Regions from separate parts of the Devosia sp. CN2-171 genome, predicted to be linked through region 2. Evidence: riboswitches for the same ligand, from Rfam matches in the RefSeq annotation. Region 2 holds a riboswitch; the other holds the start of a gene.
What was found. A riboswitch is a leader RNA that binds a small molecule or an ion and turns the genes downstream of it on or off. The one in region 2 is predicted to bind cobalamin.
Positions count from the first base shown of each region.

Region 1 (7,026 bases), 870 kb from region 2:
GAAATGATGATGACGCGGGAGAGGACGCGGCGCTCGAGCGCGAGATCGGGGTTCATTCGTCCCTCGCCTGCCGCCGCTCGTCACAGGCGACCGCCGCCCGTCCCCGCGGGCTGATGCCGGTCCCGCGGAAATTGGCGCAGGCGCAGCCGGCAGCTAGGCCGGATGCAGGCATTCCGCCGATTTCCACGAGGCAATTCAATGTCGCACTATCCGGTTTCCGGGCACTCTCTCGAGCGCCGCCACGATCTCGACTGGCTGCGCGTCGGCGCCTTCGGGCTCCTGATCTTCTATCACATCGGCATGTTCTACGTGACCTGGGACTGGCACGTGAAAAGCCCCTATGCCGCCCCATTCCTTGAGCCGCTGATGGGGCTGATCAATCCGTGGCGGCTGGGGCTGCTGTTCCTGATCTCGGGCGTGGCGCTGCGCTTTGCCATGGACAAGGCGACGATGGGCAAGTTCCTGCCGCAGCGCCTGCGCCGGCTGGGCATCCCTATCCTTTTCGGCGTCTTCGTCTGGGTGATGCCGCAGGCGTTCTTCGAGCTCTACTACAAGGGCGAGACGGGGCCGGACATGCTTGCCTTCTGGTGGCAATACCTCGACTTCGACACGGAGTTCTCGATCATCACTCCGACCTACAACCACCTGTGGTACGTGGTCTATATCCTGATCTACACGCTGATCCTCGCCGCCCTGCTGCCGCTGCTGAGGCGGCTGACTGATGCCGTTGGCTGCGCGTTCGAGCGGATGGAGGGGCACCCACTCGCCTGGCCCCTGGTCGTCTTTCCAGCCGGCTGGTTCGCGGTGCTGGTGCTCGCCATGGCCGACGAGTTCCCGGTGACGCATGCGCTGGTCGACGACTGGTTCAACCACGCGACCTCGCTGTCGCTGGTGCTGCTCGGCTGGCTTGCCGCTAAGAGCCCTGCGTTCTGGCGCGCGGTGGAGAAGGCATTGCCGCTTGCCGTTGCGGTGGCGATCACGGCCGGCGTCGCACTGGTGCTGTTCCGTATCGGCCGGATGCGCGGCGACATCTACGACATGGTCGAGGTGCTCTATGCATGGACGGCGATCCTCGGCCTTGTGGGGCTGGCGCAACGCTACCTGAACCGGCCGAGCCGGTTGCTGCGCTACCTCAACGAGGCGGTATTCCCCTACTACATCCTGCATCAGACACTCATCGTGGTGATCGGGGGGCTGCTTATCCCCACGCGGCTGCCGCTCTGGGGCGAGGCTTGCATACTCGTCCTCGGCACCGTGGCCGGCTGCGCAATCGGCTACGAGCTGATCCGCCGGGTGAAGGTGCTGAGGCCGCTGTTCGGCCTCAGCTGGTCAGGCCGCGACCGCAGCGGCGCGCTGGAGATTGGCCGTGATCGCGGTCCGATCGAGCGGGCTTTCCCCGATAACGACAAGGGCCGTTTCACGCCTCTCGCCCGGCTTCCAGGGCCGGTCGAAATAGGCGGAGATGCGGGGACCCACGGCCTGTATGGCGAGCCGGGCGCCAGCACCCGGTAGGGCAGCAAAGCCCTTGAGGCGCAGCACATCATGCCGGCGGATCGTCTCCTCGATCACCTCGAGGAGGCGATCCTTGTCGGTGACGTTTTCAAGGACGAGCGAGAACGAGTCGAAATCGTCGTGCTCGTGGGCTTCGCCGCCGTGCTCGAGTTCGTGGTGGCTTTCGCGGCCTGTGAGGTTGTCCTCGGTGCTGAGGCCCATGCCGAGGAGGGCGGCGACGTCGACGTGGCCGTTATGAGCGCGGACGATACCGGTGCCGGGGCGCATCTCGGCCCTCAGATGACTCTCGATGGTGGCGAGTTTGTCGGAGGAGACGAGGTCGGACTTGTTGAGGATCACCATGTCGGCGGCGATCAGTTGATCCTCGAAGAGTTCACCCAGCGGGGTCTCGTGATCGAGCATGTCGTCGGCAGAGCGGAGTGCGTCCACCGCTGCCTCGTCATTGGCGAAGCGGCCCTCGCTGAGGGCCGCCGCATCGGCGACGGTGACCACGCCATCGATGGTGACCTGGGACTTGATCTCGGGCCAGTTGAAGGCGCGGATCAGTGGCTGCGGCAGAGCGAGGCCGGAGGTCTCGATGATGATGTGGTCGGGCCGATCCGGACGGGCCAGCAGCTGCTGCATGGTGGGGATGAACTCGTCGGCGACGGTGCAGCAGATGCAGCCGTTCGAGAGCTCGATCATGTCCTCCTCGCGGCAGGTCTTATCGCCGCAACCGGCGAGGATTTCCTTGTCGACGCCGAGCTCCCCGAACTCATTGATGATCAGCGCAATGCGCTTGCCTTTGGCATGGGCGAGGACGTGGCGCACCAGCGTCGTCTTGCCGGCGCCGAGGAAGCCGGTGATGACGGTGACAGGAATTTTCTCGGTGTTCATGCGTGGGCTCCCTTGAGGGCGAAGGCAGACGAGCGGGCGAAGCGCCCGTTGAGCCAGCCCAGCAGCGGGCCGGCAATCAGCCAGAAGACGGCGCCGGCAGCGAGGCTGGCGGACGCGAACGACGTGGCGAGGTGGGCAGGAACGCCGCTCGGCTCATGCGGCGCGGCCGGGGCGCCGATGACGTGCGGCGCAAGAAGCAGCACGACGGCGATGCCGATGCCGGTCCAGTTGCGCAGTTTGGCGATGGCAAGAATGCCGGCGCCGGTTGCGACGGCGGTGCCGATCCACCAGACCTGACGGGCGACGAGATCGGCGGCGGGCATGCCGGGGAGTTCCGGCGGCAGGCCGAGCGCGGGGGCGAGTTGCAGCGCAACGAAGCCACCGAGGCCCCAGACCACGCCGTTGCGCCGGGTGATCTCGATGCCGGAGAGGACGGACACGGCGGCGAGGAGGAAGGCGAAGCCGATGGCGCCGAGGACATTGGCGAGCACGGTGTAGAAGATGCGCTCGGCGCCGTCCTGCGGGGCCCAGGCATCTTCATCGTGTTCGTGCGGGGCTGCCGCTTCTTCGTGCGTGTGGGCTGGCGTGCCCGCATCGTGGGTGTGATCAGCCGGGGCGGCGTTCTCGTAGACTTCGGCTTCGAGGATGAGCGGGGCGACACGCCACTGCTGCACGGCGCTCATGGCCAAGCCGGCTGCGAGTCCCGAAAGGACCGCAGCGAAGAAGATTCGCTGGAAGAGTTTCATCGATGTCTCGCGGGTTCGCGCTTAAGCGGGACTAATGGCAGGGGAAGCCGAGCGCATGGCGCGTGTCGTGCGCGCCGTTGTGGATGGCCATATCGCTGGCAAACCCGACGCCGCCAACGAGGACGAAGCCGAGGAAAAGCGCCAACACACCTGCGATGAGCCGCTGCGAGACAGAAAGACTGGCGACAGACGCCGTCTGGACCTGAGCATTCATAGACCTGCACCCTCCGTGCGGATGAAAATGGGCTCTTCGCCCGGTTACACGTCGGCAGGTCTCCTGGCTCACGGGTCGTCGTGTTCCTCCTCCTTCCCGGCTCTCGCCAGTGGATACGGAGGGCACTCGCCGCTTACAGTTGCGGGGGCAGCCACGGATTTGGTCCCTGATGGGTACGCCGCACCGTGTTCCCTTTTGATCCGCGTGCCCGAACGGGTTTGCGGAACCAACGTGGGGTGATCAATACGCCGCGCGATGGATGGTGGTCAATCTTCGGCAGCGGAGGAATCGCGGTAGCCGACGGTGATGGTGTCGACGCGGGCGTTCACAGTCGCGAGCAGTGGCTCGATGGAGGAAATCTGCCGGTCGCCCGAAATGGCTGTGACGTCGAGATCGGGCGGATAGTCGCCAACAGCGAAACGGACGCTGACGACGCAGCCGCCCTCGATGTAACCGAGCTTGCCGCCTTCGAAGCCGGCGCTGCCGCCGTAGTCCCAGAAGAAGCCGTAGAGGTAAAAGGGGCCGCCGTTCAGCGCTTCGACCTCCTTGACGGTCATGCCGGCCTTGAGGCCGCCCGGCGCGGTGTCGCCGGCAGGAACGGTGAAATAGGCAGTGCGCTCGAGGCTTGCCTCGTCCCACCAGCCAAACTCGATGCTTTTGGCGGGATCGTTGGGGTAGACGGTGGTGGCAAGGACTGTGGAGCCCTCGGGGCCGGGGACGTCGCCGGTGACGACGTTTTCCTTGCCAAAGGTCTCGATGAGTCTCGATTCCGAACTGTCGGCCGCGAAGGGGCCCTCGCACTTGATCTCGTCGCCAAGGGCGGGTGCTGTCACAAGGACCAGCGAGAGGGCGAGAATGCGCATGCTAGGCCTCCATCGATCCGGCGATTCTAGCGGATCGATGTGAGTCTGGGCACGGGTTCAAGGCAGAAGCGCGACGCTAGCCCTTCACTGCGCCGCCGGTCAGGCCGGAGATGATGTAGCGCTGCGCGAGCAGAAAGAAGCCGATGGCCGGGACGATGGTCAGCGTTAGGTAGGCGAGGATCTTCGGCCAGTCGGTGCCGTGCTCGCCCTGGAACTGCATGATGCCGAGCGGCCAAGTGTAATTGACGTCGGTGTTGAGTGCGATCAGCGGCAGGAGGAAGCTGTTCCAGCTGCCGACGAAGTTGAATACGCCCACCGTGGCGATGATCGGCAGGCTCAGCGGCAGGGTGACGTACCAGTAGATGCGGAGGTACCCGCAATTGTCCATGCGGGCGGCGTCGACCAGCTCCTTGGGCAGCTGCTTGAAGAAGTTATGGAAGAGCAGGATCGAGAAGCTGAGGCTGAAGGCCACCTGGACGATGATGATGCCCAGGTGTTTGTCGAGGAGGCCGAGGTCGCGCATCTTGATGAAGAGCGGCAGGATGGCGGTGGCGGACGGGAACAGCAGCCCCAGGAGCAGGAAGCTCATCAGGAACTTCGACCCGAAGAAGCGGATATGGGCGAAGGCGAAGGCCGTCATCGAGGCGAGGATGATGCTGAGTGCGACGGTCGCGAGCGCGATGAACAGCGAGTTCAGCAGCGAGCGGAAGAGGGTCGGCCCGAGGAGGATGCTGAGGAAATTGGTGCTGTCCCAGCTCGCCGGCAGGCCGAACGGGTTGGTGCGGAGTTCGCCCACGCCTTTGAAGCCGCCGAGCACGGTGGTGTAGAACGGCACGACGATGAAGAGGGCGACGAGCAGCAGGGTCAGCCACTGCAACGCCGAGACGGCGGGGCGGCGGCGCCTGCGGGTGGGTGGCGCCGTGGTGGCGATGGCAGGGGAGACGGTGGTGATATCGGTCATCAGTCGTTCTCCCGTGCGAACAGCACGCGGCGATAGACGATCGCGACGATGACACAGGCGATGCAGAGCAGGACGCTGACCGCCGCGCCGAAGCCGATCTTCATGCGCAGGATGCCGAAGGCGTAAAGGAAGCTGACGATGGTGTGGCTCGAATTGGACGGGCCGCCATTGGTCAGCGGGATGATCACGTCGAAGAGCTGCAGCGCTCCGGTGATGGCGAAGAAGACCGAGATGACGATCGAGGACCAGATCATCGGCAGCTTGATGTGCCAGACGATCTGCCACTTCTTCACGCCATCGAGCCGCGCCGCCTCGATCACCTCGCTGGGGATCGACTGCAGGCCGGCGATGTAGATCATCATGTGGAAGCCAAAGTACTTCCAGACGATCACCAGCATGATGGCCGGGATCACCCACATCTTGTCGGCGAGGAGGAAAGGCAGCTTGGTGCCGAGGGCGTCGCCGATCTGCGGGACGAGGCCGTAGTTGCCGTCGTAGACGAACTTCCAGATCAGGCCGGCGGCGATCTCGGCCAGCATGTAGGGCAAGAAGAACAAGGTCCGCATCCAGGCGACCACCCTGCCCCCCTCGGCCAGTGCGATCGACACCCACAGCGCCAGCGGCAGCTGGATCAGCAGCGAAGCTGCGACGACGATGAGACTGTTGCGGACGGCGGTACCGAAGTTCCGATGCGTGATGACGTCGACATAGTTGTCCAGGCCAACGAAATCGGTGATCGGCCCATACCCCGTCCACTGAAAGAACGAGTAGGTCGCCGCGTCGATCATCGGCAGAACGACGAAGAGGACGAACAGGATCAGCGAGGGCGGGATCAGGATCAGCAGCGGGATCAGGCTGTTGCGATCCATCAGGCGCAGGCGTCGCCTGGGGGCCGCCTTGCCGAGGGGAACTGTGTTCGTCGCTATGCTGGTCAAAGAGGCCTACCCGCTGAAGCACCTGCCGGGAAAATGATGGCGGACGGCGGCATGTCGTCGCCCGCCACAACTGTCAGATCAGGCTCACTGGGAGTCTTCGACCGCTTCCTTGATCTGCTGCGCCGCATCGGCGGCAGAGATCTCGTTGGCGGCGAGTTCGGCGGAGACGTCGTTGACCACGCCGCCCACTGCCGGCCCGAGTGCCTGATCGAAGAACAAGGCATGCCAGTGCGCGCCGTTGATGTCCTTGGCGACCTGAACCTTGAAGGGGTTGGTCATCTCGTCGGCCGAGCCCTTGGTAATCGGGATGTAGAAGTTGGCGTTGGCGAACTTCTTCTGGACCACCGAGCTGTTGTACCACTCGATGAACTTCACGGCTTCATCGGAGGCGTTGCGGCTGAACAGGTAGCCCGAAAGGCCGCCCAGCGTGTCGGTCGGGTCGCCCTTGCCGCCCTCAATGGTGGGGAACGGCAAGATGCCGAGCTGGTCATCCGGAAGGCCGGCCTTGCTGGCCGAGTTGTCCTTCATGGCGCCGTAGTCCCAGTCGCCCATCAGGTGCATCGCCGCCTTGCCGTCGCCGAAATAGCCCGAGGCGTCGCCATAGGCTGCGGCCTGGAAGCCCTCCTGCCACGGCTCGAGCGCCGCGAGTTCAAGGAACAGCTCACCCGCCCGGACGAAATCGGCCCCGGCGAAGCCGTCGCCCTCGTTGGCGGCAGCAGCTGCGAAGCCCTCCTGGCCCGCAAGCCGCACGACCAGCTTGCTCCACCAGAAGTGTGCCGGCCACTTGTCCTTGCCGCCAAGGGCGAAGGGCGTGATGCCGGCGTCCTTGAACTTCTGGACGCCAGCGAGAAAGCCCTCCCAGGTGGCCAGGCTCGCCGGATCGACTCCGGCCTGTTCGAACAGAGCCTTGTTGTACCAG
Region 1 covers NZ_CP186479.1:2,248,602-2,255,627, forward strand. Annotated here, with positions in the region: gene ACOYW5_RS11100 (LytTR family DNA-binding domain-containing protein) at 1-56, opposite strand, end outside; partial or broken gene ACOYW5_RS11105 (acyltransferase family protein) at 199-1,263, shown strand; gene cobW (cobalamin biosynthesis protein CobW) at 1,330-2,388, opposite strand; gene ACOYW5_RS11115 (CbtA family protein) at 2,385-3,134, opposite strand; gene ACOYW5_RS11120 (CbtB domain-containing protein) at 3,166-3,348, opposite strand; cobalamin riboswitch at 3,385-3,594, opposite strand; gene ACOYW5_RS11125 (hypothetical protein) at 3,615-4,211, opposite strand; gene ACOYW5_RS11130 (carbohydrate ABC transporter permease) at 4,288-5,172, opposite strand; gene ACOYW5_RS11135 (carbohydrate ABC transporter permease) at 5,172-6,041, opposite strand; gene ACOYW5_RS11140 (extracellular solute-binding protein) at 6,192-7,026, opposite strand, start outside.
Region 1: it holds a riboswitch for cobalamin, as region 2 does, so the genes downstream of both, ACOYW5_RS11120 (CbtB domain-containing protein) here and ACOYW5_RS15520 (HupE/UreJ family protein) in region 2, are expected to answer to the same signal.

Region 2 (7,026 bases):
CGACCACCACGAGATCGTAGCTCTCGCCGGTTGCTTCCGGCGCACCGGCGCTCGACCAGAACGTGCCGTCGCGCAGCGAGTGGCCGACATTCATCGCGCCCTCGGAATGCCCGCGCAGGTTCTTGAGTTCGGGCGGATATTGCTCACTCAGCGCCGCTTGTGCCGGACCTATGCCGAACCCGGCCTGTGACGCTGCGGCGCCAACCACCGTCAGGGCCACGCCGTTGAGGAAATCGCGCCGGCTGATCGGCCGGTCCATTCCCAGTTCCCGATCGCGTTCAGACCAATCTGCCATAATGAAAACTCCCGCCACCCGAATGCCGGAGCATCGGAGCGGGCGGGAGCCGTTGTCAATCGTGCCCGGCGAAAGGCGTGATTGTGCCTACAGGTCGATATCAGTGCCCTCGTCGTCGAGCCCGTCACGGATCTCGCGCGCTGCCCGCTGCAGGATCTCGCTGACCCGCCGCTCCTGTTCCGGACCGCGCTTGATCGCCGCCTTGATCGCCTTTTTAAGCGCCTTGCGGGCCTCGTTCACTTCCGGCGCCACGTCGTCGATATCACGGTCGGGGCGCTCGTGCCGGCCGAAGTCTTCGCCTCGTCCGTGCCAGTGTTCGCCGCCGGGCGGGGGCGGAGGCGGCGGAGCTTCCGCGTCATTGAACCAGCCGTGGCGGCCAAACTGGCGCCCCATGCCGCGAAATCGCTCGCGGAATTGCTCCGCCTCCTCCGGCGTAAAGGGGAAGTCGCGGCTGCCCATGCGCTCGCGCAAATGCTCCATGCCCGAGCCGGCCTTGGCGAGGAAGTCGAGCGTCGACTGGATCGCCTCGCGGTTCTCGTCGAGATGCGTCCGGCCTTCCTCGGTGATGGTGTAGAGCTTCTTGTTGCCCTCGGCCGACGAGGTTACGTAGCCCGCTTCCTCGAGATAAGTCAGCGCCGGATAGACGATGCCGGGGCTCGGGGAATAGAACCCCTTCGACTGCTCCTCGACCGCCTTGATCAGGTCATAGCCGTGCCGCGGCTGCTGCTCGATCAGGTACAGCGCCACGAGGCGCAGGTCGCCCGAAGCCAGCATCCGCCCGATGCGGAAATTGCCCCCGAAGCCGCCCCACTCGCCCGGGTTGATGTTCATGTTGAAATCCCCGAACTTGCGGAACCCCCGCCGCGCCATCGCTTCCATGCGACGCCACTGACGCTCCCAGCGCGGATCGTGATCGTGGTGCATCTCTCACTCCAAGATATATCTTACGGTGAGGGGAAGATAAAACCGGCAACGAGCGAGTTCAAGATACACTCAAGATATATCTTATGACAGCGAGGCTGACGTTGTGGAGGGCGCTTCTCTCTCCGTTCTTCCTTCTCCCCTTGCGGAAAGCGATGACGGAGACGTCAGCGTATCGCCGCGATATATCTTTCCGCCGACGCCCGCATCCGCGCCTTCGCGTCGCTCGTCATCACCCGGTCCCACCAGGCCGAATACACCCGGTCATAGGCGAACGGCTCGACACACCCGACGATCCGCCGCACCTCCCGCTCCGGCAGCGGGATCAGGTTGGGATACGAGTACATGAAGCTGACCCAGCGCGTATCCGGCACCACCATGATCGTGTCGCCCGTCATCAGCACGCCCTTGCCGTCCTCGCCCGGCCAGTGCAGCGCGGTCGAGCCCTCAAAATGCCCGCCGCAGCGGATGAGCGTTACGCCCTGCGTGAGGTCCAGCGTCTCGCCATCCCAGTAGCTGACCCGCTCGGATGGCCGCATTACATACTGCCGGTTGCTGGCATGGATATGGATCGGCACCCCGCCCAGCGCCTCGGACCAATCGACCATCGAGGAATAGAAGTGCGGATGCGAGATCGCCATCGCCCGCACGCCACCCAACTCCTTGATCCGCGCCACGGCCTCGTCCGTCACCAGCGGCGTACAGTCCCACAGCACCCCACCCCCCGGCTGCCGGATCAGCAGCATCCGCTGGCCGATGGCAATCTGCGGCACCGCCCCGATCCCCACCAGCCCCGGCTCCTGCTCCCGAAACTCGATCGTGTGCTTGGCCTGCAGCTCCGCCAGCGTCGTCCAGCGCTGCCCCGCCGCGGTCACATACTGCCGCTCGTCATCACAGATGGCACAGCGCTCAGGCGGCAGCTCCGACGGCGCATGGCCCACGCCACAGGTGACGCAAATATAGGATTGCATCGAAAACTCTCCGGTCATGTGGTGCTGCCGGACACAGTCTTAACCGGAGCCCGCCTGAACGCAGAATGAAATAGTGCAATGGTCCCGGCATCACCGGGCTAATCATATCCGTCTAGGCCACCAGCCCCTTCCATTCCTCCAGCTCGTCCAGCGTCTCGCCCGCGCCCGCCAGCACGAACTGATAAATGTCCCAGCTGCCCACCATCACGCCGTAATAGCCCGGCCGCTCTCGCGCCTCGTGCTTGAGCCTCAGGATCAGGTCGCGGTCGCAGGCAGAGAGATCGGCGCGGAGGTTCGCGTCGCGGGCCTGGCGCACCGCGAAATCGAACGGCTCCCAGCCCCAGATGTCGCATTTCCACTCGTTGCCGGCGAAATCGCGGAACTCGATGCCCCAGTAGAGCCCGGCGCCGAGCGGATGCGGCTCGACATAGTCGTTGAGAAAGCTCGCCTTGTGCAGCTGGAGGCCAGCCCGGTCGAACTGGATGGCGAGATCGGCGGCGAGCCCCGCCCATTCGGCCCAGCGATCGGCCTCGCACGGCATGTGGATGTCGATATCGCGCCACACCATCAGGTCGTACCCGGCGCTGCCGGTCACCACCGCCTCGCCGAAGCGGGCGTTGAGCAGTTCGAGCAGGCCCGTATCGACCAGCACATTGCGGGCCTCGGCCCGCAATTCAGCAGCAATGTGCCGTCTCTCCTCCGCGTCCTGAAGAGCAGCGTCCATTCCGATTTCTCCCGTAGCGTCCGGGCGTCCCAACTGCCCGAACCACTCCCGACACCGGGAATCAAAAGCCCGGCTCTGAAGCCGGGCTGAATCTAATCGCACTCGTGCCGAAACTGTGGCGGATTATTCCGCCTTGGGCTCGGTCGCCGCAGCAGCCTCGGCGGCTGCAGCAGCGGCGGCCTCGGCGGCGTCCTTCTCGGCGAGCTCCTTGGCCAATGCCTCTGCGGCGGCGATCTTCTCGGCCTCGCGGGCGTTCTTGGCCTCGAGAGCGGCGGTGCGCTCGCCGGCTTCGATCTTCTTGGTGCGGGCGCCGACGTTCTCGAAGATACGGGCGGCCTTACCGCGACGGTCGCGCAGGTAGTAGAGCTTGGCGCGACGGACCTTACCGCGCTTGATCACTTCGACGCGGTCGATGTTTGGCGACAGCACCGGGAACACGCGCTCCACGCCTTCGCCGTACGAAATCTTGCGCACGGTGAAGCTTTCCATGATGCCGGCACCGGAGCGGGCGATCACGACGCCTTCATAGGCCTGCAGGCGCTCTTTGTCGCCTTCACGGATCTTGACCCACACCTTGACGGTGTCGCCATGGGTGAATTCGGGGTGGCTGGATTTGGCGAGCAGCTTGTCGTGCTGCTCCTGGTTCAGCTCAGCGATAATCTTGGACATTTCTGGTTCCGTTCTTCGATTTTTTCAAAGGAGCGTTTCGCCGGCTCTGCCGACCGCCCGGTCTTGTTTGCACGGATTATATGCGCTTATTGGCCCACAGCCTGAGGCATGGGCGTGCGCGCTATAAATGAAGAACGCCCGCGAGTCTAGGCTCTCTTCATCCTCCCCTGCGCAGCGGGGGAGGGGGACCAGCGAAGCTGGTGGAGGGGGCGACCCCACTCACGGGCGTCATTCGCGCGAAAGCGGGAACCTCCGTTTGCGATGCCTGCCCCAAAACGGAGATCCCCGCTTCCGCGGGGATGACCCTGTTCGTTTGGCGATGCCGAGGTTCGCCTCAGAGCCAACCGGCCAGCACGCCCACGCCACCCAGCGCAAACACGCCACCGGCGACCTGCGCAACCGCCTTGCCGTACTTGCCGACGAGCTTCGACATCCCCATCGCCGCGCCGATGCCCGAAAGGTGCAGCAACGCCGTCGCCAGCATGAAGCCGAGCGCATATTCAAAGCCCGCCGCGTTCGCCGGCATCTCGGCGCCATGCGCGTGGCCGTGGAAGATGGCAAACACGCCGACCAGCGTCGAGGCGGCCACCACCGGCATCGGCCGGCCCAGCGCCGCCACGCCGCCGATCACCACGCTCGAGAGCGCAATCCCGAGCTCGACGAACGGCACGTCGACCTGCGCTACACCAAGCCCGAAGCCCACCGCCATCATCGCAACGAAGCTCAGCGGCACCAGCCACAGCGCCCGCCCGCCCAGCACATAGGCGAACACGCCCACCGCCACCATGGCGAGCACGTGGTCAAGCCCGCCAACGGGGTGCATGAAGCCGTGCAGCAGGCCCGCGGTATCGCCATGCCCGCTATGAGCAAAGGCGGCCGTCGGCAAGAGGATCAACAGGAAGGCAAAGAGCGCGCGCATATCAAATCTCCAGATCCGGGACCCACCGTCCCGCGCGTTTTTCATGTTCGATGGTCCCGGTTTGGGTCACCACCGGACGGCCGGTCTCCTGGCTCCGGACCTCCCCCCTCGCCTTCCCGGTGCAAACCAGTGGCACGCTGAAGGGGGCATCGTCCGTTACAGTCGCGGGGGCGGCGTTGGCTCACCTTACGGCACCCAACTTCCCGTTTCACGCAATATTTTCATTTTCAAGTATTGCGCACCGTCGGCCTATCTCTGGCACCTCACGCGCCCGCTGGCAATCGCCCGCAACGCATTTGCCGCATGACGCGAAGGTCCCTCTTGCGCTAGAGAGCGCCTGAACGAGGACGAAGCCGGTGCACGACGCACGGAACATGGGGATCGAACTGCTGCGCGCCTGCCTCGTGCTGGCGCTGGTGTTCCTCAGTTTCGCCCATGCGCCGGTTTCCGCCACTGCCGGCCCGCACGACGTGCTCACCGCCACTGTGGATATGAGCTGGTGCGGCGACAGCCCCGGTTCGAACGACAAGGCCCACTCCCCCTGCCACGCCTGCCGCCTCGGCGCCGCGGCCGACCTGCCCGCGCCCTGCGATGCCCCGCTGCCGCTCCGCATCGTCGCCGGCGTGCATTATGGCGCCCTGCCGGTCCTCAGCCTCCCCGCCACTCCGGCCGGCCAGTACTTCGCCCGAGGTCCACCCATCGCCTGATCGCCATCGAACCCAAGTTCCATTCGAAGGATCAGACAGATGAAATCCGCACTCCATGCAGCCGCTCTCGGCCTCGCTTTCCTCGCCACCCCGGCCTTCGCCCACATGGGCATGAAGCACGATGGCTGCCCCACCGGCCAGGTCTTCACCGCCGGCGACATCACCATCTCGGGCGCCTTCAGCCGCGCCACCCTTCCGAGCGCCAAGATCGGCGGCGGCTATCTAGTCATCGAGAACAAGGGCAGCAGCCCTGATCGCCTCCTCGGAGGCTCGACCGAAAACGCCAAGGCTGTCCAGGTCCATCAGATGAAGATGGAGGGCGACATGATGAAGATGGGCGAAATCGCAGGTGGCCTCGAAATTCCGGCCGGCAGCACCGTCACCCTCGCGCCCGGCGGCGATGCTTATCACCTGATGTTCATGGACATCATTCAGCCGCTCAAGTCCGGCGAGTGCATGGACGTGACGCTTGAGTTCGAGAAGGCCGGTGCTATCCCCGTCCAACTGAACATCGGCGAGATCGCCGCCGACGCCCCGCCCGAGCACATGCACCACGACATGATGATGGCTCCGGCACAGTAAGGGGGACGGGGCCTTACGGCCCCTTCAGCAGATCCGGCCGGCGCGCCCTGGTAAGAGCCTCGCTCTCGGCGCGCCGCCACTTCTCCACCTTGCCGTGATCGCCCGAAGTCAGTACGGCCGGGATCTCCCGCCCCTCGAACACCTGCGGCCGGGTGTATTGCGGATATTCGAGCAGCCCGTTCTCAAAACTCTCGTCGGCATGGCTCTCGGCCGCCCCCAGCACGCCCGGGATCAGCCGCACCACCGCCTCGAGCAGCACCATGGCCGCGACTTCGCCGCCGGCGAGCACATAGTCGCCGATCGAGATTTCCTCGAGCTGGCGCGCCTCGATCACCCGCTGGTCGATCCCCTCGAACCGTCCGCAGACGATCACCGCCCCCGGCCCCGCCGCGAGTTCGCGCACCCGTGCCTGCGTCAGCGGTTTCCCGCGTGGCGACATCAGGATCCGCGGCCGCGGATCGCCCTCCTGCGCCACCGCGTCGATGGCCTTCGCCAATATGTCGGGCTTCAGTACCATCCCGGCGCCACCGCCCGATGGCGTATCGTCCACCGTCCGGTGCCGGTCGGCGGCGAAATCGCGCAGCTGGGTAGCTGAAAGGCTCCACAGCCCATCCGCCATCCCCCGCCCGATCACTGAGGCACCGAGCGGGCCGGGGAACAGTTCGGGGAACAGCGTGATGACCGAAGCCGAGAAGCTCAATCCGGTTCTTCTTCTTCGCCCGGTTCGGTCTCGACCGGCGGCTCGATGACGAGATAGCCGTCCGCCACCTTCACCTCCGGCACCACGGCCTTGGTGAACGGGTAGAGATAGGTGTCGCCCGAACGCTCGTCGCGCACCTCGAGCAGGTCGCCGGCCCCGAAATTGGGGACCGCGCTGACTGTGCCGAGCGCCGTGCCGTCGGCGAGCTGGGCCCTGAGGCCCAACAGGTCGGCATGGTAGAAATCGTCTTCGTCGTCCGGATCGGGCAGCAGCGCGCGGTCGATGAAGAGCTCGACCCCGTTCAGCTTTTCCGCCGCCGTCCGGTCGTTCACGCCCTCGATGCGCGCCACCAGCACATTGGTGGTGGTGCGCGCCGCGAGGATGCGGATCGTAAGGCCCGGCTTGCTCGTCGCCAGCGGGCCATAGGAAACGAGCGCCAGCGGGTCCTCGGTGAAGGATTGCACCCGCACCTCGCCCTTGATCCCGTGGGCCGCACCGATGCGGCCCACCAGCAGCAGGTTTGCGCTATCGCTCGTTG
Region 2 covers NZ_CP186479.1:3,121,409-3,128,434, reverse strand. Annotated here, with positions in the region: gene ACOYW5_RS15545 (NAD(P)-binding protein) at 1-295, opposite strand, end outside; gene ACOYW5_RS15540 (PadR family transcriptional regulator) at 383-1,219, opposite strand; gene ACOYW5_RS15535 (MBL fold metallo-hydrolase) at 1,384-2,187, opposite strand; gene ACOYW5_RS15530 (hypothetical protein) at 2,300-2,911, opposite strand; gene rplS (50S ribosomal protein L19) at 3,035-3,580, opposite strand; gene ACOYW5_RS15520 (HupE/UreJ family protein) at 3,915-4,499, opposite strand; cobalamin riboswitch at 4,561-4,760, opposite strand; gene ACOYW5_RS15515 (hypothetical protein) at 4,856-5,206, shown strand; gene ACOYW5_RS15510 (copper chaperone PCu(A)C) at 5,246-5,788, shown strand; gene trmD (tRNA (guanosine(37)-N1)-methyltransferase TrmD) at 5,802-6,488, opposite strand; gene rimM (ribosome maturation factor RimM) at 6,485-7,026, opposite strand, start outside.